DNA from 2 places in the Stenotrophomonas sp. YJH_SMC_12-1 genome. Region 2 is predicted to be linked to the other one. Evidence: riboswitches for the same ligand, from Rfam matches in the RefSeq annotation. Region 2 holds a riboswitch; the other holds the start of a gene.
The links. Region 2 has a riboswitch for thiamine pyrophosphate ahead of thiC (phosphomethylpyrimidine synthase ThiC). Riboswitches for the same ligand answer to the same signal wherever they lie in the genome.

Region 1: another riboswitch for thiamine pyrophosphate. It lies ahead of AC5P8Y_RS14090 (TonB-dependent receptor); the one in region 2 lies ahead of thiC (phosphomethylpyrimidine synthase ThiC).

The regions. Positions count from the first base shown of each region.
Region 1 is NZ_JCAFUD010000007.1:100,061-110,747, reverse strand. Features, by position in the region: gene AC5P8Y_RS14135 (L,D-transpeptidase family protein) at 1-153, opposite strand, end outside; gene AC5P8Y_RS14130 (hypothetical protein) at 306-578, opposite strand; gene AC5P8Y_RS14125 (DUF2268 domain-containing putative Zn-dependent protease) at 793-1,743, opposite strand; gene AC5P8Y_RS14120 (OmpO family porin) at 1,950-2,525, shown strand; gene AC5P8Y_RS14115 (helix-turn-helix transcriptional regulator) at 2,647-3,414, shown strand; gene AC5P8Y_RS14110 (VOC family protein) at 3,482-3,850, shown strand; gene AC5P8Y_RS14105 (Dyp-type peroxidase) at 3,974-4,948, shown strand; gene AC5P8Y_RS14100 (hypothetical protein) at 5,094-5,510, shown strand; gene pnuC (nicotinamide riboside transporter PnuC) at 5,615-6,184, opposite strand; gene AC5P8Y_RS14090 (TonB-dependent receptor) at 6,193-8,382, opposite strand; TPP riboswitch at 8,453-8,548, opposite strand; gene AC5P8Y_RS14085 (phosphotransferase enzyme family protein) at 8,592-9,716, opposite strand; gene AC5P8Y_RS14080 (glycine zipper 2TM domain-containing protein) at 9,842-10,249, opposite strand; gene AC5P8Y_RS14075 (peptidoglycan-binding protein) at 10,495-10,687, opposite strand, start outside.
Region 2 is NZ_JCAFUD010000009.1:68,662-79,348, forward strand. Features, by position in the region: gene AC5P8Y_RS16830 (winged helix-turn-helix domain-containing protein) at 1-1,656, opposite strand, end outside; gene AC5P8Y_RS16835 (ion channel) at 1,926-2,597, opposite strand; gene thiC (phosphomethylpyrimidine synthase ThiC) at 2,737-4,581, opposite strand; TPP riboswitch at 4,664-4,764, opposite strand; gene AC5P8Y_RS16845 (BCCT family transporter) at 4,985-6,562, shown strand; gene ggt (gamma-glutamyltransferase) at 7,201-8,919, opposite strand; gene ilvC (ketol-acid reductoisomerase) at 9,577-10,551, shown strand; gene ilvG (acetolactate synthase 2 catalytic subunit) at 10,591-10,687, shown strand, end outside.

The DNA of each region.
Region 1 (10,687 bases), on a different contig from region 2:
GCTGGCAACCACCCAGCCGGCCAGCTCGATCACTGTTTCGGACACGCTCTGGTCGGGTGGAAGTTCATCAACGGCAGCAATTCGCTGTTCAGGCGCTTCCTTGTCCTTGCCCTTGGCGCTGGCTGCGCCGCTGCACGCAACGGCCAGTGCCATCGCCAGTGCGGCATGGAGGACGCGGCGTGCAGGGGAGGAGGAGGTACGAATGGGACGGCTCCTTGCAATTCTGGGTGGAAGGATGCCAGTGGCCGGCGAAGGCCACTGGTTCCCGATACAGAGGTGGATCAATTCAAAGGATGAGGGAGCTATCAGCCGCGCGGCTTGCGACCGGCCGGTGCCCTTTCAAGCTGCTGTACGCGGCCTTCGATCTGGTCCAGACGCTGGTTGGCCTGCTGCGCCGACTGGTTGGCGGACTCGGCACTCTGGGCAGCGCCCTGCACCTTTACGTCGAGCTGATCGAGGCGCGAGTTGATGGTTGCGAACTCGTCCTTGTAGGTGGCGCAAGCGCCGAGGCTTACGGTGGCCACGATGGCGACGGTGATGGCGCGTGCTGCGTTGATGTGCTGCTTGGTCAGTTTCATTTCCAACTCCCTCCTTCGTCTGGGGAAGCTGGAATATAGCGGCGTTTGTTCCCGGCGCTAGCCCGTGCTTTCAGCTGGAATTTGAGTACGTGGATGGGCTGTGAAGGCCTGTAGATCAACAAACCTTAACAAGCGGGATCAAGCGAACTGATCTGCATCGGCGAAGCGCCTTGTGCCTGTTAAACGTTACCCATTCACCTGCATGAAGCCGGCATCACGGCATGCGCGTCTGCGTGCTTTCGCCTACTCCGCACGCAGGTTGCCATCCACTTGCTTCCAGCAGCGCCGCAGCGTTCCCGGGCTGGACATCCAGCAGTTCGGCGACGCCGCTGCGCGTGTCGGCCGCGCGCGCAACATAGGCATGGGCGATGCGATAGCCGATCCAGTAGCCGAGATCTCCGCGGCGCGCATCGTTGCCGGGACCGTTGTACAGCCACCTCGAAAGATCGGTACCCATGCTGTCCTGCAGGAACGCACGCTCCAGCGCACACTCGCGACCCTGCGTCCAACGCTGCAGATGCGCGTTGGCCGGTTGCCCGGAGATCCGTTCGGCCACGTATTCGGCGCCCCCTTCCAGCAGGGTCTGATAGAGCAGGGTGGGCTGCTCGATGTCCACGCGTGCACCGGGCTGTTGCACGTGCACATACTCATGCGCGATCAGATGCACGAAGCGGTCACCTACGTCGGTCTGCATCCAGTCGGCGTTGCACAGTGCTTCCAGTCCGATGACCACACCTGCTTCGGTAGTCACGCCACCACTGTTGCCGCGGCCCACCAGTACGGTGACCGGGGGAAAGCGCGCAGACGGCAACAGGGCGCCAAGTCGATCGACGGCAGCGGCGACGCGCGTGCGGATCGATGGCAATGCGGTCGCGCAGGTTCTCGCTTTCGCAAACAATGCCGGCTTGTCCTGGATGGCCCTGGCCAGCCGCTCCATCGAGCCGATACGGCGGTCGGTGAAGCTGCGCAGGGCATCCGTACCCGCATCCAGATAGCCGTGTTGCAGATCATCGGCGCTTGGGCGCCCTTGGTTGGCGTCCAGCACCTTGAAGAAGCGCGTGACATCGTCTGTCTGTACGACGATGTGCCTGGCAGAAACGATGCGCTCAGCGGCCTGTGCCTGCAGTAGCACAACCGGCGAGGCGATCAGGATCAGAGCCCGCATCAAGCACCGAGCGTGGTGCGCGCAAGAAGCCGACAGCGGTCCCATGCGGAGTTCCCTGAACGCCAGCCTTATTTATACACCAGTCAGTTCAATATTCAGGGTTGATTAGACCCCCTAACGGATAATTCACACCTGTCGACCGCCTCTTCTCTCTCCCCCTCCCGGGAGGCGGCCGACGAAACCAAAATAATTAAAGGTGTGTCCCGATGAACAAGAATTCGCTGCTCGCCCTGGGTCTTCTGGCTGCTCTGCCGTTCGCTGCATCGGCAACCGATGGCCTGTCGTACAACTACGTTGAAGGCGGCTACGTGAACACCGATGCCAAGGGCGGCGACGCCGACGGCTGGAAGGTGAAGGGTTCCGTGGCGGTGCACCCGAACTTCCACATCTTCGGCGACTACAGCGCGCAGGAGACCGACAAGTTCAAGAATGACGTCGACCAGTGGCGCATCGGCGCCGGCTACAACTACGGCATCGCACCGAACACCGACCTGGTGGCTCGCGTTGCGTACCAGAAGTTCGACATGAAGCATGGCCTGGACTTCAACGGCTACTCGACCGAAGTTGGCGTGCGCACCGCGTTCAACCCGTACGTGGAAGGCTACGTGATGGCCGGCTACGAGGACTACACCAAGAAGCACGGCATCAACCCGGACGGCGAGTTCTATGGCCGTGTCGGCGCCACCGCCAAGTTCAACCAGAACTGGGGCCTGAGTGGCGAAGTGAAGCTGGCCAAGGCCGGCGACCGCGAGTGGTTCGTGGGCCCGCGCTTCACCTGGTAACAAACGCCTGTCGTTAGTGCGTGTTGTGCTGGCGTGTGACTCTCTCTCTCCCACACGCCAACCGAAGCCCGGCCTCGCGCCGGGCTTCACTTTTATGGGCCCCGTGGCGCCACAATGCGGCATGGGCGGCCCTTCCTCTCTTGCAGGCACCGGCACGATCTACCAGGAGCATCTGGCGCCTGCGCCGCTGCGCGGCCACTTTGGCCAGCTGTGGCAGAGCCAGCTTCCTGCCGATGCCGATGGGCACATCACCGTATTGCCCGATGGCTGCGTGGATATCCTCTGGCGCGACGGTGCGCTGTTCGTCGTCGGCCCGGACCGCGTGGCCGCGCACCCGGCGCTGGCACCCGGTGCGCAGGTGCTGGGCGCGCGCTTCCGTCCCGGCCAGGCATTGGCCGCGCTGGGCCTGCCCTTGGCCGGGATCATCGGCCAGGCCGTGCCACTGGCCGACCTGAAGGGCGCGTGGGCGAACAAGGCGGCGGCCTCCATCGGCGACACCGCGCCTGCACAGCGCCTGCAGCGAATGGCGCACTGCCTGCAACAGCACATGGGTGCGGCCGCGCTCGATACGCCGGCGCAGCGCGCCCATGTCCTGTTCCAGGCGCTCGCCGCGGGTAATGCCACGCTGGATACGCTGGCGGCGCACCTGGGCCTGAGCCCGCGCAGCCTACGGCGTTTCAGCCAGGCGCAGTTCGGCTACGGCGCCAAGACGCTGGAGCGGATCCTGCGGCTGCAACGTTTCCTGCGCCAGAGTCGCGCGCTGCCACTGCATTCGTTGGCGATGCTGGCCGCTGATGCCGGCTATGCCGACCAGGCCCATCTCAGCCGCGAGGCGCGTGAACTGGCGGGCATGACCGCCAGCGAGCTGCGCCTGGAGTGGGGACAATGATGGCCGTTTTGTTCAAGACCACTGTGCTGCATTGATCGATGCTGGGCTCCCACCACGGAGCCTCGCCATGAATCCTGCCGCGCCCCACGATGCCGAACGCCGCATCGACAACATCGAATTCAACGTCGCCGACATTGACCGTAGCAAGCGCTTCTACGGCGAGGTGTTCGGCTGGCGCTTCACGGACTACGGCACGGCCTACACCGAGTTCGACGACGGCCGTCTGAAAGGTGGCTTCGTGGCCGACGCGGCGGTGCGTGCCCACGGGGGGCCGCTGGTGATCCTCTACTGCGCGGACCTGGCCGATGCACAGCAACGCGTGATCGCCGCCGGTGGCGAGGTGGTGCAGGCGGTGTTCGCCTTCCCGGGTGGTCGCCGCTTCCACTTCCGCGATCTGGATGGCTACGAACTGGCGGTCTGGAGTGATGTGGATTGAGGCCTTCGTACCTTCGCCGGTGGACGGAACGAGAACCGCTCCGTCCCCGGTCAGGCGGTTCCGCTATGATCGCCCGCACATCGCCACACGCGATGCGCCCGCCTCAAGCCAGCAGGAACCGCCGTGAACTCCCAGCCCGCACCGATCACCGCCGTCAACCACACGCTCCACAACGAGCCGCAGCAGATCACCGCGCCACTGACCCATTCGGCGGCGTTCCTGGTGCTGAAGGTGAAGGATGACGAGGCGTCGATCGCCAAGGCACGCGAGGTGCTGGCCAGCACCGACGACCTGATCAAGAACACCGCCATCCGCGAGATCGAACGCACCTTCACCTGCAACGTGGCCATCGGCCACCGCGTGTGGCAGCCGCTGGTGGGCACCACGCCGCCGCGCGAGCTGCAGCCGTTCCGCGAGATCAAGGGCGCGACCCATACCGCTGTGTCCACGCCGGGCGACCTGCTGTACCACATCCGTGCACGTACCATGGACCTGATCGTGGCGTTCGAACGCAACCTGCTGATGGCCTTTGGCGATGCGGTGGAGACGGTCGATGACGTGGCCGGCTTCCGCTATTTCGATGGCCGCGACCTGCTCGATTTCGTTGACGGCACCGCCAACCCGGAAGGGCTGTCGCTGCCGGAAGCCACCATCGTGGGCGAGGAAGACCCGGAGCATGCCGGCGGCAGTTACGTGGTGGTGCAGAAGTACCTGCACAATCTTGATGCCTGGCGCGCGCAGAAGACCGAAGCGCAGGAAGCGATCATCGGCCGCACCAAGCACGACAACATCGAGCTGGACGATGCGCCGGCCGATGCGCAGAAGTCGCACAAGACGCTGTGCACCATCGAGGATGCCGACGGCGAGCACGAGATCCTGCGCGACAACATGCCGTTCGCCAACCCGGGTCGCGGCGAGTACGGCACCTACTTCATCGGCTACACGCGCCGCCTGTGGGTGATCGAGAAGATGCTCGAGCGCATGTTCATCGGCAATCCCGCACCGCTGCATGACCGCATCCTTGATTTCTCCACCGCCACCACCGGCGTGACCTTCTTCGCGCCCTCGCGCAAGGTGCTGGCCGACCTGGGCGACTGATCACGGCTCTCGTCCTTGCGCATGCTACTGGCCGCTCTGTTCCAGTAGATCCACGCCATGCATGGCGTGGCTCTACTGTGCCGCCATCTGCCTGTCATCTACCGCGCCGACCATCAGCGGTTGGATGGGAGCGCAGGGGCGGGCGATGGCGATGGCAAGGAACACAACCGGTGCACGCCGCTGGTGGCGGCCACTGGCCGCGTTGTTCGGCGCGTTGGCACTGGGGAGTGCCAGCGTTTCCGCGCAGGAAGCCCCTGCACACTGGATGGCCTATGCCGCCGCCGTGGGGGGGCAGCTGCAGCAGCGCCTGCAGCAGGAGCAGGATCCGCAGGCGCAGCGTGTGCTGGAATGGCTGCAGGCACATCCGGATGCGCCGACGCCGTTGCCGGTGAGCGTGTGGATCGCGGCGGATGGCCGCATTTCGAAGCTGGAATTCGACAGCCTGGGTGATGCCCAGGTCGACGCCGACCTGCGCGCGACCCTGCAGAGTGCATCCCTGCAGGCCGCGCCACCGGCCGACATGCGCCAGCCGCTGCGGCTGGGTTTGGTGCTGACCCAGTAGATCCACGCCATGCGTGGATGTTCTGGGTAGATGCCGACCTTGGTCGGCACGCACGCCAACCAAGGTTGGCGACTACCGGTAGCCCAGCCACGCATGGCGTGGCCCTACCGGGTTGCCACCTGTGGCTCGCGAGCGGCGGCGCTCCATGCGCGCAGGCCGAACACGGCCAGGCCGAGGAAGAACACGTACAGCGCGGCGGTCACGTGCAGCGACTTGAACAGGTACGCACCCACATAGACCACGTCCACTGCGATCCATACCCACCAGCAGGCCACGTGGCGGCGGGCCTGCCACCATTGCCCGACCAGGCTCAGACCGGTCAGCAGCGCATCCAACCACGGCAGGGCAGCGTCGGTGAAGCTGTGCATGGCTGCACCCAGCGCCACGCCACCGCACAGGCCGATGGCCAGGTCGCGCAGCAGCGTGCCGCGTGCCAGCGGAACGATGCGGATGCTGCCCTCATCGGCGGCATGCTGTCGCCAGTTGAGCCAGCCATAGACCAGGAAACCACCGAAGGCGATCTGCAGCAGGGTGTCCGAGTACAGCTTGGCCTCGGCGAACACCAGGCCATACAGCGCCACCGACAGCAGGCCCACCGGCCACGCCGCCAGCCGGCGCCGGGCCATCAGCCAGACGCCGAGGATGCTGCACAGTGCGGAGGTCCACTCGAGCATCACGCCGCTCACAGCGCGAACGTCACCGACAGGCGGGCCTGTCGCGGTGCGCCGGGGAACAGGTAGTAGTCACCGCCGCTGCTGCCGGTATCGCGCCAGTAGAAGCGGTTGAACACGTTGTCCACCGACAGGTTCCAGGTCACTGTGCGCTCGCGCAGGCGATGCTGGAAACGCAGGCCAGCGTCGAACACTGAATAGTCCGGTGCGCGCACGCCGCCGTCGACACGTGCCACGTTGGCACCGGCATAGCGCCAGCCGCCGGTCACGTCCAGGCCCTGCACGAACGGCAGCGCGTAGGCCAGGTGCACGCTGGCGCGTACCTTCGGCACGTTCACCAGCTGATGGCCTTCATAGGCTGGCGTGCCGGTGTCGCGCGCGCGCGCCTGCAGCACGCTGGCGCTGGCCACGATCTGCAGCGCATCGGTCAGCTGGCCGTTGGCGGTCAGCTCCAGGCCGGTGTGGGTCTGCGTGCCTTCCTCGACGAAGGTGTAGCCGACGTCGCTGCTGTCCGGCTTGGCGTACTGGTACGGCTGCGAAATGCGGAACACGGCCGCGCCCAGGGTCAGCGCTTCGACCGGCACGTACTTCACGCCCACTTCCAGCTGCCGCGACTGCACCGACGGCAGGAAGGTGTCGGCGTTGCTGGTCCAGAACGGCGCTTCCTGGCCCAGCGAAATGCCGCGCACGTAGCTGGCATAGGCATTGAGCTGGTCGGTGGCCTTCCACACCACCGCGGTCTGCGGCAGGAAGCGCGACAGGCGGCTGTGCCGCTGCGGGGTGCCACGCTTGTCGTAGGCGCGCTCATCGAGGCGCACGAAGCGGCCACCGGCCAGCCACTGCCAGTCGTCACCGAAGCTCACCCGGTCCAGCGCGAAGAACGCGGTCTGGCGGCTGTCCAGGCGACGTGCGGATGGGCCCGGCATCTTCGGCGATGGCGCGAACACCGGCACCGGTGCCTCGTGGATGTTGCTGGTACCGACGTACTCGTTGACGCTCGGGCGCTTGTCCACGGTGCGGCGGAAGTAGTCGGCGCCGACGGTCAGGTGGTGACCGACGCTGCCGGTCTCGAAGCGGCCGCGCAGTTCGGCACGGGCCTGCTGGTTGCGGCGGGTGTCGTCCGGGCTGCGGTAGTCGTAGATGTCATAGTCGCCGTTGGGTGCGAAGTAGTTGCCTGGCACGCTGCCATCGGCACATTGCGCGGCGTAGTAGCAGCCGTAGGCGAAGGCGACGTTGTCATCGATCACCGAACGGCTGTGGCCGACCGATACACGTGATTGCCAGGCGTCGTTGAAGTCGTAGGTATGCAGCGCGGTGATGTTGGTGCTGGCGATATCCACCGGGCGCTGCCACGGCTGGTAGCCGAGCAGATGCTCGCGGTCGACACCGCGCGGCAGGTCACGCGCGCCCAGCAGCTGGTAGCCGGACACCGAGCGCTGCGAGCTGGTCTGGTAGTTGGCATCCACTTCCAGCTTGCCGCGCTCGCCGATCAGCCAGTCGGCGGCCAGCGAGTAGAAGTTGCGGCGGCCATCGGCGTGCTCGACGTAGGAATTGCTGGAATCCCATGCGGCATTCAGGCGGACGCCGAAGCGCGGGGTGATCCAGTGGCCGACATCGACGGCAACGTAGCGCGAGCCTTCCGAATCGGTGCCGAGCGTGGCGGTGCGCACTTCCGCCGGGCGCTTACCGATGTAATTGATGATTCCGCCCGGCGCCATCACGCCTGCCGCCAGGCCGGCTTCACCCTTGAGGATCTCCACCGACTGCACGTTCTCCAGCGCCAGGCGTTGTTCGCCGGCGATGGACAGCCCGTTGAAGCGGTAGCCGGTGGCCGCGTCCAGTGCGAAGCCTCGGATGGCGATGTTCTGGTAGTAGCCCACCGGCGCGTAGGCATCACCCAGCGAGGCATCGTTGCTGGCCAGCTCGGACAGCGAACGTACCTGGCGACCGTCGAGGTAATCGCGCTCGAGCACGTTCATCGACGCGGGCGTGTCCTTCCAGCTGCCGCCACCGAAGGCATTCACGCGCGAGGTATCGGCCTTCGGTTTGCCGGCCTGCACGCGCACCGCCGCCAGTTCGGTCGGCGAGCGCTCGGCGCCGGTGGCAGCCGCATCGGGGGACGTTTCGGCCTCGCTGGCGTGCAGCGGCAGCGCGGCGCAGAGGGCGAGGCAGAGCAGGGTGGGGCGCAGGCAGCGGTTCATTCGGTTCGTCTTCGGACAACAAGGGAGACGAAGCGACGGCGCGCAGGTGCACCGGCCCATGACGGGGGTGTGGCTGCGGCTCAAAGCTCCCTACGCCGGTGCAAACCGGATCAGGTTCCAAGGGACTCTCTCAGCCTGGCAGATCCAGGCACCCCCGCTTCAGGTGACCATTTCACTACAAATGGTACGGATTTGCGAGCCGGCGTCCTTCAGGCTGCCGCGTGCAGCGCGTTGAGCAGTGCCTGCCCCGGGGCGGTATGGAACCACGCCGGATGGCCGAGCATGAAGGGCTGCCACGCCACATCGGCATTGGCGGTCGAGCCGGTGACGCCCTCGAAATACTCCACTTCGGATAGTGCGAAGTCGAAATGCACCATCGGCAGCAGGTCGGCCAGCAGGTGCACGCGTGCCGCCGACAGCGGAAGCACCTGGCGGTAGCCGTCGAGCAGGGCCAGCGCAATATCGATGCGCACCGCCTCCATGCCGCGCTCCAGTTCCAGCCACGCCACCGCGTTGCGCTCGATCGCCGTGGCGAGGTCGAACAGCGCACTGGTGGGCGAGGCCAGGCCGAAATCCAGCACGGTACTGATCTGCCCATCGCGCCACAGCAGGTTGGAAACGTGCCAGTCGTTGTGCGCCCACAACCGTGGCTCATCGCGCAGGCGCTCGGCCAGGCCGGCATGCCACGGCAGCACGTCGCGCTGCAACTGCGCTTCCCATGGAATGCGCGCGAGATAGCGGGCCAGCCCGGGACGCTCGTGCAGCCCTGCCTTGATGGCCGCGATCGGATCGTCAGCACGGATCAGATCGTCGCGCGCGACCAGCACATGGGTGCTGCGTTGGGGCGCGTGGTAGCTGGCGGCGGCCCGGTGCAGCTGCGCGAGTGTGCGCCCGGCTTCGCGGGCCTGCGCGACATCGGTCAGCAGCGACCACGACACGGCGTCGCGGTACAGGTCCTCGCCGACGCCGATCGCATGCAGCTCGAACGTCCATTCGCCATGTTCGGCCGCAGTGTGGCCATCGGCCGCTGGCAGCACCTGCACCACCGGTACGCCCGCTGCGGCGAGATGGGCGATGAAGCGATGCTCTTCTTCCAGGCAGGCCGTGCTGCGCACGCTGTGGTGGTGGCGCTTGATGAACACCGCGCCTTCCACGCCGTTGACGATGGCGGCAGCCGACAGCGGCCGCGGGCTGTGCCAGCGCGGTTCGCTGCGCTCGTCCAGCTGCGGGTAGTGCTGGCGCAGCCACGCGATGTCCGCCGCGCTGATCGGTGGCCAGTCGGCAGCGACCTCGTCGTTGTTGAGGCCCTGCACGCGGTGGGAGGAAGAAGTCATGCCGCAGCCCCAGTGGGGAAAGTCACATCCAAGGCTGCGCATTCAACGCCATGCACGCGGCCAACGCAAACGGGCGGGTCATCGACCCGCCCGTCCGTGCATCGGCATGGGAGATGCCGCGCTGCTTACCAGCCGCGATGGCGACCGCGGTCGTGGTAGTAGCGGTTGTCGTAGTAGCGCTCGCGCTGCCAGCGACGGTCATCACCGCGGTCGTAGTAGCCGCTGCGGTAGTAGCCACGGTCGTAACGGCGATCGTAGCGGTCGTCGTAACGGCGATTGTCGTAGTAACGGCGGTCGCGGCGGTCGGAGGTGGTCAAGTTGCCGATCGCGCCGCCGGCCACGGCGCCGCCGACGGTGGCAGCGGGATCGCCGTTGGAGAGCAGGTTGCCGGCCACGCCACCGACCACGGCGCCGACCAGGGTGCGCTTGTCCTTCCTCGACATCGCGCTGGCATCGCTGACCACGGCGACACCGGCAACCAGTGCCAGGGCCATCGCCAGACCACGGAAGCTGAGTGTGGAAGTACTGAGCATGTTCGTTCTCCTGTGAGGTGCATGCCACGCTGGGCAGGGAGGGCGCGGGCGCCCCGGCTGCCGTGGAGACCACGCTGACGTTCCAACATTGCCGGAACATTGCCTGGTCCACCGTGCGGCTTGCGCATTCATCTAGCGGCAGGCGGCATGAAGCAAGGCTGAAAGCGGCCTCGGCCGCTCAGCTGGCAGAAAGGGAAAAGGCCACGCGGACGTGGCCCTCCCTTCTCTGCCAAGGCGTTGCGGGCTTAGATGCCCATCGCCTTCTGTGCCTGCCGGGCCTGCTCCTGCTGGGCGTCCTGCTGCTGGTGCAGCACGTTAGGCGCGCCCTGCACGGCACCGCTGCTGAGCGCGATGCTCTGCTCGCTGGCGGCTCGGGCCTCCACCGCCACGCGGCTGGCCGCCGGGTCACCGATCGTGCCCTGCACGGCAAACAGGCGT
Region 2 (10,687 bases):
GCGGCTGTCGGCCGACCAGTCCGGCGCCTGCCGCCCCTCCGGACGCAGGCCCTCGATCGGCCGCAGTGAGTCGGGCCGCTGCATGTCCGCCCACCACAGCGCGAAACTGCCGGAACGATCGGAGGTGAAGACCAGCTGGCGACCGTCGGGCGCCGCCATCGGCTGCCCGTCGCGCCCACTGGACGCGAACAGCCGCTCGGCGCTGCCGCCGGCCATCGGCACCTTGAACACGCCGAACTGGGCACGGCGGTGAACGAAGGCCAGCACGTCGCCGTGGCGCGACACCGCAGGCCACTGTGCGTCGTCGAGGCCGGCATCACGCAAGGTGCGGCGCTCCACGTCCAGGTAGTACAACCGCACCTCGCTGTCCACGCGCCGGCCGAACACGATGCTGCGCCCATCGCCCAGCCAGGCCCAGCCACGCTGTTCGGCGGATTCGTTGGTCAACTGCTCCAGCTCACCGCCTCCGGCCGGCATCCGCCACAGGTCGCCCATCTGTGGATTGCGCACGAACACCAGCCACTTGCCGTCGGGCGAGTAGCGTGGCGCGTAGTCAAAATCATCCTGATCGACCGCGTAGTCCAACGCCCGCCACTGGCCGCTGGCCAGGTCGAGCACACGGATGCCGCGATGGGCGTAGCGGCCCACCATGCTGCCAAAGACCAGGCCGCGGCCATCCGGTGTCCAGTCGAAGCTGAGCAGCTCGGTTCCATCGCAACGGGTCGCCTGGCGCACGCCGCCGCCAGTGGCACTGGCGATCAGCACCTGGCAACCGCCGTCGGCTCCAAAGCGGGCAAAAGCGATCTCGCGCCCGTCCGGTGACCAGCTCGGGAAACGGTCACTGGCCCCCTTGGGCGGCAGCGCCAGCTGCCGGGCCGGCGCATTGCCCGAGGTCTGCACCTTGATCACACCACCTCCGGCGCCATCCTCGTTGGCGCCTTCGTAGGCAACCTGGGAGCCGTCCGGCGAAAGTGTGGGATAGGTTTCAAAACCACTGGTAGCGGTGATCAGGCGATAGGGACGCTGCGGGCTGCCGATCACCCGCACGCCGTTCTCGACCGCTGCATCCACCGGTGAACTCGGCTCCGGCCCGCGCCGCAGCAACAATGTGGCCATGACCAGCAGCGCGGCCAGCATCATCACACCCAGCACCCACAACAGCTGGCGGCGCAGCTGGCGCCAGCCGCGCCGGCGTGAAGGCGCTGCAGGCACGGCCAGCGCCGGAATCGTGCCGGCACCGTCCGGCGACGGCATCACATCCGCAACGGCCACCGCATCCACTTCCGCCACCGGCTCGAAGTCGTCCAGCGCCTGCACCGGTACCAGCAGCCGATAGCCGCTCTTGGCGATGGTCTCGATGTAGGCCTGGCCATTGTCGTCGTCGTTGGCGAACGCCTTGCGCAGCTGGGTGACGGCCTGGGTCAGCACGTCATTGGTCGGCAACGTATCGGGCCAGACCTCGGCAAACAGCTCTTCACGGGTGACCACGCGCCCAGGCTGCCGCATCAACACGCGAAGTACGCCCAGCGCTTTCGGCGTCAGCCGCCGCGGACGGCGCGCGCCTTCAACCTCGACCTCACGCGAGGACAAGGTAATGACACAGTCGCCGACCTGCACGCGGTCGGCGTCAATGGGCGTGAGTTCGCTGCTGTTCATTTTCCGCTATACAGTAGGGACGGGATCTGGGCAGGGCTCACCAGCAATACCGTCCCCACCGTCCCTGGACAGGGCCATCGAAAAGCCAGATTCCGCACAAAGCATCGGCGCATACCGCAAAAACAATAACGCCCCCGGATATTAGCCTAAGCCGGTTACCCCGCCTATGACGGGGTCGACACTCAGGCTCTCTCTCGCCGACGCATTCACATAATCTGCATCACCATTCGCGCCCTTTTGGGCGCGAAATTTTTATCTGGCGTTCATTTTCACATGCGCCGAAGCATGGTCAACCCGACCAGACGCGACACCACAAGGCCGATATACATGACGCCTGCGAACTGTTCGAGCATCACCAGGGCCCGTGCCTGCGGGTGCAACGGCACGACGTCACTCAATCCAACTCCGGACAACAAGCTGAAGCTCAGATAAAGCAGCTCCATCCAACTGCGCTCGGGGCCAGCAGTCGCACCCTGGAAACTGCCTGGATACCACTGTTGGCACACCGCGAATGCAAAGGCGAACCCCCAGGCCAGCAGGGTGAAGGTTGCCCCGGCTGCGAACAGTTCGTCGCGTGTTACTCGATGGTCCTGCAGCATGTAGGCGATCAATGCCCCGGCCGTATAGAAGTACAGCAGGCTTTCCAGCAGCTGCGCGGTGGTCAGCAGCGCGCTGCGGTCCAGCAGGGCGCCAGCCAGCGAGAACACCACCGATGGAATGGCCAGCAGCAATGCCAGCCACGTGCCCAGCGGACTGCGCTGGACCACCCACAGCGCCAGGCCGAGTACCGCCATGCCGAACATGCCCAGCGCCGCCCGGCCAGCGGCGGTGTCATCGAGGGCGGGATACAGCAGTACCGCGATCAACTGGGCGGCCAGGAGCCAGGCCGAAGGATGGCGGCGGGCGATGGCCAGCCAGCGGGTGGTCGTGGCAACGGGCATGGCGTCCTTTCCCCTGGGCGATGCGCGGAGGATAGCCGGGCGCGGCGTGATGAACGGTAGTGCCGGCCATTGGCCAGCACTCCCCCCGGTCCCGTGCACGACGGAATGCCGGCCGGCGGCCGGCACTACCCGTTACCCGTCACCCCTGGCGGTAGACCTCGGCCCCGCCAGCACGGAACTCCTGCGACTTCTCCTTCATGCCGGCCTCGGCGTAGTCGCGCACGTCCTGGGTGATCTTCATCGAACAGAAGTGCGGTCCGCACATCGAGCAGAAGTGGGCCAGCTTGTGCGCGTCCTTCGGCAGCGTCTCGTCGTGGAATTCCTTGGCCTTTTCCGGATCCAGGCCCAGGTGGAACTGGTCCTCCCAGCGGAACTCGAAGCGCGCCTTGCTCAGCGCGTTGTCGCGTACCTGCGCGCCCGGATGACCCTTGGCCAGGTCGGCCGCGTGCGCGGCAATGCGGTAAGCCATGATGCCGTCGCGCACGTCCTGGCGGTTGGGCAGGCCCAGGTGCTCCTTCGGCGTCACGTAGCAGAGCATGGCCGTGCCAAACCAGCCGATCATCGCCGCGCCGATCGCACTGGTGATGTGGTCGTAGCCCGGCGCGATGTCGGTCGTCAGCGGCCCCAGCGTGTAGAACGGCGCTTCGCCGCATTCGCGCAGCTGCTTGTCCATGTTTTCCTTGATCAGCTGCATCGGCACGTGGCCGGGGCCTTCGATCATGGTCTGCACATCGTGTTTCCAGGCGATCTTCGTCAGTTCACCCAGCGTTTCCAGTTCGCCGAACTGCGCCGCGTCGTTGGCATCAGCGATGCAACCCGGGCGCAGCCCGTCGCCCAGCGAGAAGGTCACGTCGTAGGCCTTCATGATTTCGCAGATGTCTTCGAAATGCGTGTAGAGGAAGTTCTCCTTGTGATGCGCCAGGCACCACTTGGCCATGATCGAGCCGCCGCGGCTGACGATGCCGGTGACACGCTTGGCGGTAAGCGGCACGTAGCGCAGCAGCACGCCGGCGTGGATGGTGAAGTAGTCCACGCCCTGCTCGGCCTGCTCGATCAGGGTGTCACGGAAGATCTCCCAGGTCAGTGCCTCGGCGCGGCCGTCAACCTTCTCCAGGGCCTGGTAGATCGGCACGGTACCGATCGCCACCGGCGAGTTGCGGATGATCCATTCGCGCGTCTCGTGGATGTGCTTGCCGGTGGACAGGTCCATCACCGTGTCACCGCCCCAGCGGATCGCCCACACCAGCTTCTCCACTTCCTCGGCGATGCCGGAAGACACCGCGCTGTTGCCGATGTTGGCGTTGATCTTGGTCAGGAAATTGCGGCCGATGATCATCGGCTCGCTTTCCGGGTGGTTGATGTTGTTGGGCAGCACCGCACGGCCACGTGCAATCTCGTCGCGCACGAACTCCGGGGTGATGACTTTCTGGATCGACGCACCGAAGGCCTCGCCCGGGTGCTGCTGCAGCAGGCCCGCATCGCGGATCGCGTCCAGGCGCTGGTTCTCGCGGATGGCGACGAATTCCATTTCCGGCGTGATGATGCCGCGGCGCGCGTAATGCATCTGGGTGACGTTGGCACCGGCACGTGCACGGCGTGGCAGGCTGCGCGCGGGGAAACGCACCGCGTCAAGCTTCGGGTCATGCTCGCGATCGCGGCCGAACGAAGAACTCAGTCCTTCAAGCTGCTCGGTATCACCGCGCTCTTCCACCCAGCCGCGACGCAGTGCCGGCAAACCGGCGGACAGATCGATGCGCACCTCCGGGTCGGTGTACGGGCCCGACGTGTCGTAAACGGTCACCGGCGCATTCTCTTCGCCGCCGAACAACGTCGGCGTACGGGTCAGCGCGATCTCGCGCATCGGCACCTGCAGATCCGGGCGTGAACCAGGCACGTGGATCTTGCGCGAGCCGGGAATGGGCCGGGTCACGGATGCGGAGAGTTGCTGGGCCTGTTGCTGCAGGGCGGAGAGCTGTGCGTTCATCGGGCATCGTCCAGGAAGGTCAGGGACGAAGCGGCGGCGCACGGCACCCGCGCACGGACGGTCCTTGGGCGGAGTCCGGGCACGGCTGCATTGCAAAGCTTCCCTACGCCGGTATGAGCCGGATCAGGTTCCAAGGGACTGTCTCAACCGTGGCCACATGGCCCGGTACCCCCGCTTCTTGGTGCGCATTAGAGCATAGACCGCCCGCCTCCGGGACCAGGTCGCCATTCGTTAACGGAACCATGACGTCGCGTTCAGTAACGTGCACGCCATCGCGTCGCTGAGATCGATGCGTTCCCCGCCGCCTTCGCGGCCCCTGCCCGGTCCGTGCTGCATGCCGCCGGCCCTTCGCCGCAAGCTCTGCTCGCTCCCCTCAATCCCCCTTGATCGGAGAAGCTCCTTCATGGTGTTTCGCGTTTCCATCGCACTGGTTCTGCTGCTGGTGCTGCTCGCCGGTATCGCCCCCGGCCCCTTCAACACAGTGGTCCAGTCGATGCTGGCAGAAGTCATCCGCAGTGTCGGCTGGCTGTACCTGCTGGTGGTGTTCCTGGCGCTGGTGTTCCTGATGTACCTGGCGTTCGGCCGCTTCGGCAACCTGCGCATCGGCGGCGAGGACGCCGAACCCGAGTTCTCGCGTGCCAGCTGGATGTCGATGCTGTTCGCCGCCGGCATGGGCATCGGCCTGGTGTTCTGGGGTGCGGCCGAGCCCATCTCGCATTTCAGCAAGCCGCCGGAAGGGCTGGCACCCGAAAGCATGGACGCTGCCCGTGCTGCCATGCGCTACGTGTTCTTCCATTGGGGCCTGCACCCGTGGGCCATCTATGCGCTGATCGGCCTGGCAATGGCCTGGTTCCAATTCAACCGCAACGGCCGTGGCCAGATCAGCGACATGCTGCAACCGATCATCGGACGTCACCATCGTGGCTGGATCGGGCATGTGGTCAACATCTCCGCTGTCGTCGCCACTGCGGTTGGCGTGGCTACAGCACTGGGCTTCGGCACGGTGCAGATCGCAGCCGGCGTGGAACGCGTATTCGGCGTGCAGGCGGGCGTTCCGCTGCAGTTGACGATCATTGCGGTGGCCTTCGTGCTGTACATGGCGTCCACGCTCAGCGGCGTCGGCCGCGGCATGAAATGGCTGTCCAACTTCAACCTTGCACTGGCGGCGCTGCTGCTGGCGCTGGTGCTGGTACTCGGCCCGACTGGCGCGATCTTCAACACGTTCACCACGACGCTGGGCTCCTATCTCAACCAGCTGGTGACGATGAGCCTGCGCATGTCACCGTTCTCGTCCAGCACCTGGGTCGCGGACTGGACGATCTTCTACTGGGCCTGGTGGATTTCCTGGGCACCGTTCGTCGGTTCGTTCATCGCGCGCATCTCGCGCGGTCGCAGCGTTCGCGAGTTCGTGATCGGCGTGGTGCTGGCACCGACGCTGCTGGGCTTCTTCTGGTTCTCGGTGTTCGGTGGCACCGCGATCTGGATGCAGATCTTCGGCCAGGCCGACCTGCTGCAGGCACTGGGCAACGGCTATGAAACGGTGCTGTTCACTATGTTCGACAGCCTGCCGCTGCCGTTGCTGCTGTCGTGCATTGCGCTGGTGCTACTGATGATCTTCTTCGTGACCTCGGCTGATTCTGCGGTACTTGTGCTGGCCAGCATGTCCACGGACGACGCGGGCGAGCCATTGCGCAAGCACAAAGTGGCGTGGGGTGTCGGCATTGCGCTCGTGGCGGGTTCCTTGCTGTTGGCAGGGGGACTGGAGGCGCTGCAGGGCATGATCACCATCGCTGCGCTGCCGTTCGCGCTGCTGATGCTTCTTGTGATGGTGTCGCTGTATCGGGTGCTGGACCAGGAGTACACCCGCGAGCGACGGCAGGCGCAGCGCCAGCGGCACATGATCGATGCGTGGATCGCACGCGAGATGGCGGCGCAGGAGGAGACGCAGGCCGAGGCAGCGCGCGCGCACGATCAGGATTGAGGGTTGTTTTGCAGCCTGCGGCTGCACCGCTTTTCTCAAGCAACGACAACAGCAACCTCAAAAGCAGCTCTGGGTTGCTGCTAGTTTGGCGGGGCGGTGTGGGCTGGCAGGACACGCCGTAAACCCATCCCTGGGGGCTCGATGGCGCCTTGCTCGTGTGCGCTGTCCTGCGCACATGGCAAGACCGGGGTTGGGCATCCTGCCCAACCCGCCCGAGGCATGCCTCGGGCCCATGGCGCCAACGGTCCTGCCAGCCCACGCCGCCCCACCCCCGACAGTTTCCGTGTGACGGTGGGTTTTCCACGCTATGCGTGGATGAGGTGTATCGGAAAACAAGAAGGGGTCGGATCCGTTTTCCTTCGGAAAACGGATCCGACCCCAACCCACAGCGCGCGGCTGTTGCTGTTGCCTTTGCTTTTGATCTTCTTCCTTTTCTTCCTGCGGTGGCGGCCACGGAAACTGTCAGGGGCCGGGCGGGTGGGCTGGGCGGGGGTGTCAGCCGCATGGATGCGGCTGCCAAGCCTCCAGGGACGGATTCACGGCGTCCCCCGAACAGCCCACCCGCCCGGCCCAATCACATGATCCCGCTTCCACGAACCACCACCGCAGAGGGGGCTCAGCCCGGTGGCCGGGAAACCTCAATACCCCGCCGCCTGCCCGTCCTTGCGGCTCTCCGAAGCGCCGTAGTAAACCCCGCTCTCGGGATCGCGCATGATCGCCTGGTACCCGCCATAAGGCCCATCGGCGAACACGATGCGATGCCCCTTGCGCATCAGCGCGCGCACGGTCTCGTACGGGAAGCCGGTTTCCAGATTCACTTCACCACCATCGGTCATCGCCGTGGCCTGACCCGTCGGTTCAGTCGAGCCTTCGTGCTGGATGCGCGGTGCATCACCGGCTTCCTGCAGGTTCATGCCGAAGTCCACCAGGTTCATCACGATCTGCGCGTGGCCCTGCGGCTGCATCGCGCCGCCCATCACGCCGAAGCTGGCATACGGCTTGCCGCCCTTGGTGATGAAGGCCGGAATGATGGTCTGGAAGGGGCGCTTGCCCGGCGCGTAGCCGTTGGGATGGTTCTTCTGCAGCACGAACATCTCGCCGCGGTCCTGCAGGATGAAACCCAGACCGGGCGGTGCCATGCCGCTGCCCATGCCACGGTAGTTGGACTGGATCAGCGAAACCATCATGCCGTCGGCGTCGGCCACGGTCATGTAGATCGTGTCGCCCTCCTCCAGCTGCTTCGGCGTGCCCGGCTGCACTTCCTTCAACGCCTTGTCCATCGAGATCAGCGCACGACGCTGCGCGGCGTACTCCTTGGAGATGAGCTTCTGCACCGGTGCCGGCTGGAACGCCATGTCGGCGTAGAAACGCGCACGGTCGGCAAAGGCCAGCTTCTTCGCTTCGACAAACAGGTGCACGTGTTCCGGTGAACCGAACGGGATCTTCGAGAAGTCGTAGCCTTCCAGCACGTTGAGGATCTGCAGTGCGGCGATGCCCTGGCTGTTCGGCGGCAGTTCCCAGACGTCGTAGCCACGGTAGTTGCTGCTGACCGGTTCGACCCACTCGCCATGATGGTCAGCCATGTCCTGGTAGCTCAGGTAGCCACCGTTGGCCTTGAAGTAGTCGCCGATGGTGTGGGCGATCTCGCCCTTGTAGAAGGCGTCGCGGCCACCGTCGGCGATCTTCTGCAGGGTGCTGGCCAGGTTCGGGTTCTTCCACATCTCGCCCTTGCGCGGGGCGTGGCCGTTGATCGTGAACTGCTCCTTGAAGCCCGGGTACTGCGACAACTTGGGCACCGAGCGGTCCCAGTAGTAGGCGATCACCTCGGCCACCGGGTGACCCTCGCGGGCGTAGCGGATGGCCGGCGCCAGGTTGTCGGCCATCGGCTTGCGACCGAAGCGGTCGTGCAGCGCGAACCAGCCATCGACGGCACCCGGCACCGACACCGGCAGTGGACCGGTGGCCGGGATGTCCTTCAGGCCACGGCGCTGGAACTCGGCCAGTGTGAGCGACTTCGGCGAGCGGCCCGAGCCGTTGTAGCCGTAGAGCTTCTGCGTCTTCGGATCCCACACGATGGCGAAAAGGTCGCCGCCGATGCCGTTGCCGGTCGGCTCCATCAGGCCGAGCGCGGCGTTGGCGGCAATCGCCGCGTCCACTGCCGAACCGCCGCCCTTCATCACGTCCAGCGCGATCTGGGTGGCCAGTGGTTGCGAGGTCGCGGCCATCGCATGCGGGGCGATCACCTCCGAACGGGTGGCGAAGGTGTGGCCGGTGATGCGGTCGGCGGCGAAGGACAGCGCCGGTACGGCAGCCAATACGGCGGCGGCGAGCAGGGAACGGGCAAGGCGTCGGGACACGGTCGGGTTCCGATGGACGGGTGGTTCCCCGATCTTCGCCGCTGCGGCCTTCAAGCGGTATCGGACAGACGTCATGGACGTTGATCCTTGGGCGGAAAAATCCACCGGATTCCGCGCAAAAACCGCCCCGAAAGGAGTGAATTCGGGTTCACCGAAACACTTTCAGCAGCAACCATCCTTGTGCCGCAAGCAATTGCGCTGGATGCAGCGGAAACCGATAGAAAATCCGTCGCGAGGGTTGACACCGCCGAAATGGCTGTGTTTCTCTCGATCACATGTTGCATCACAACACGCCACCGCGAACCCACATCGAAGCCGCCGACACCGGCGCCGCCTCGCTGCGTTCGATTCTTGTGCTCGTACTTATTACCCAACCAACAGGTGCGGGACGAGCCAGCGTGTAAGCAACACACACACCGGAACTCTTCAAAAACCCGCACCCGCCCCGGTGCGGGTTTTTTCATTTCAGAACCTGGTTTCAGACGCAACCACCATGACCAACGCTCATCGCACAACCCGGACCTGCACCACCACGCCTTGTGGTGGCTGTGCCTGTGCGATGCGCGGCGCCTCCTCCACCGCTTTCCCCTGACCGGCCGGCACGTCACCTCGACGACCGGCCGTTCTTTTTTCTTCCCACCGCAAGGAACCTCCCCCATGAGCACCAACGACCTGCCCCAGACCAAGATCGCCGTCATCGGCTACGGCAGCCAGGGCCGCGCCCACGCACTGAACCTGCGCGAATCCGGCTTCGACGTGGTGGTAGGCCTGCGTCCGGGTGGGCCGACCGAAGCCAAGGCGCAGGCCGATGGCTTCACCGTGATCGCGCCCGCCGAGGCCGTGAAGGACGCCGACCTGGTTGCCGTGCTGACCCCGGACATGGTGCAGAAGAAGCTCTACAACGACGTGCTGGCGCCGAACATGAAACAGGGGGCGTGCCTGCTGTTCGCGCATGGCCTGAACGTGCATTACGGGATGATCGAGCCGCGTGCCGACCTGGACGTGGTGCTGGTCGCGCCGAAGGGCCCCGGCGCGCTGGTGCGCCGTGAGTACGAGATCGGCCGTGGCGTGCCGTGCATCTGGGCGGTCTACCAGGACATCAGCGGCAAGGCCGCGCAGCATGCGCAGGCCTATGCCGCCGGCCTCGGCGGTGCGCGCGCCAACCTGATCCAGACCACCTTCAAGGAAGAAACCGAAACCGATCTGTTCGGTGAGCAGGCGGTGCTGTGCGGCGGTGCCTCGGCGCTGGTGCAGGCCGGATTCGAGACCCTGGTCGAAGCCGGCTACCAGCCGGAGATCGCCTATTACGAAGTGCTGCACGAACTGAAGCTGATCGTGGACCTGTTCTATGAAGGCGGTATCTCGCGCATGTTGGAGTTCATCTCCGAGACCGCGCAGTACGGCGACTACGTCAGCGGCCCGCGCGTGATCGATGCCGGCACCAAGGAACGCATGAAGGAGGTGCTGAAGGACATCCAGGACGGCACCTTCACCAAGAACTGGGTGGCCGAGTACGAAGCGGGCCTGCCGAACTACAACAGGTTCAAGCAGGCCGACCTGGAGCACCCGATCGAGAAGGTGGGCAAGGAACTGCGCGCCAAGATGGTCTGGTTGCAAGGACAGGCTGCGTAACCACGCGGCCCTCCCCCACCCGCTTTGCAAGGTTCCCCCATGAACTCTTCGACACATCGCAGCGCGCCGCCCAACGGCGCGCGCTGGCTGACCCAGGCGCTGGAGGCCGAAGGCGTCCGCACGCTGTTCGGCTATC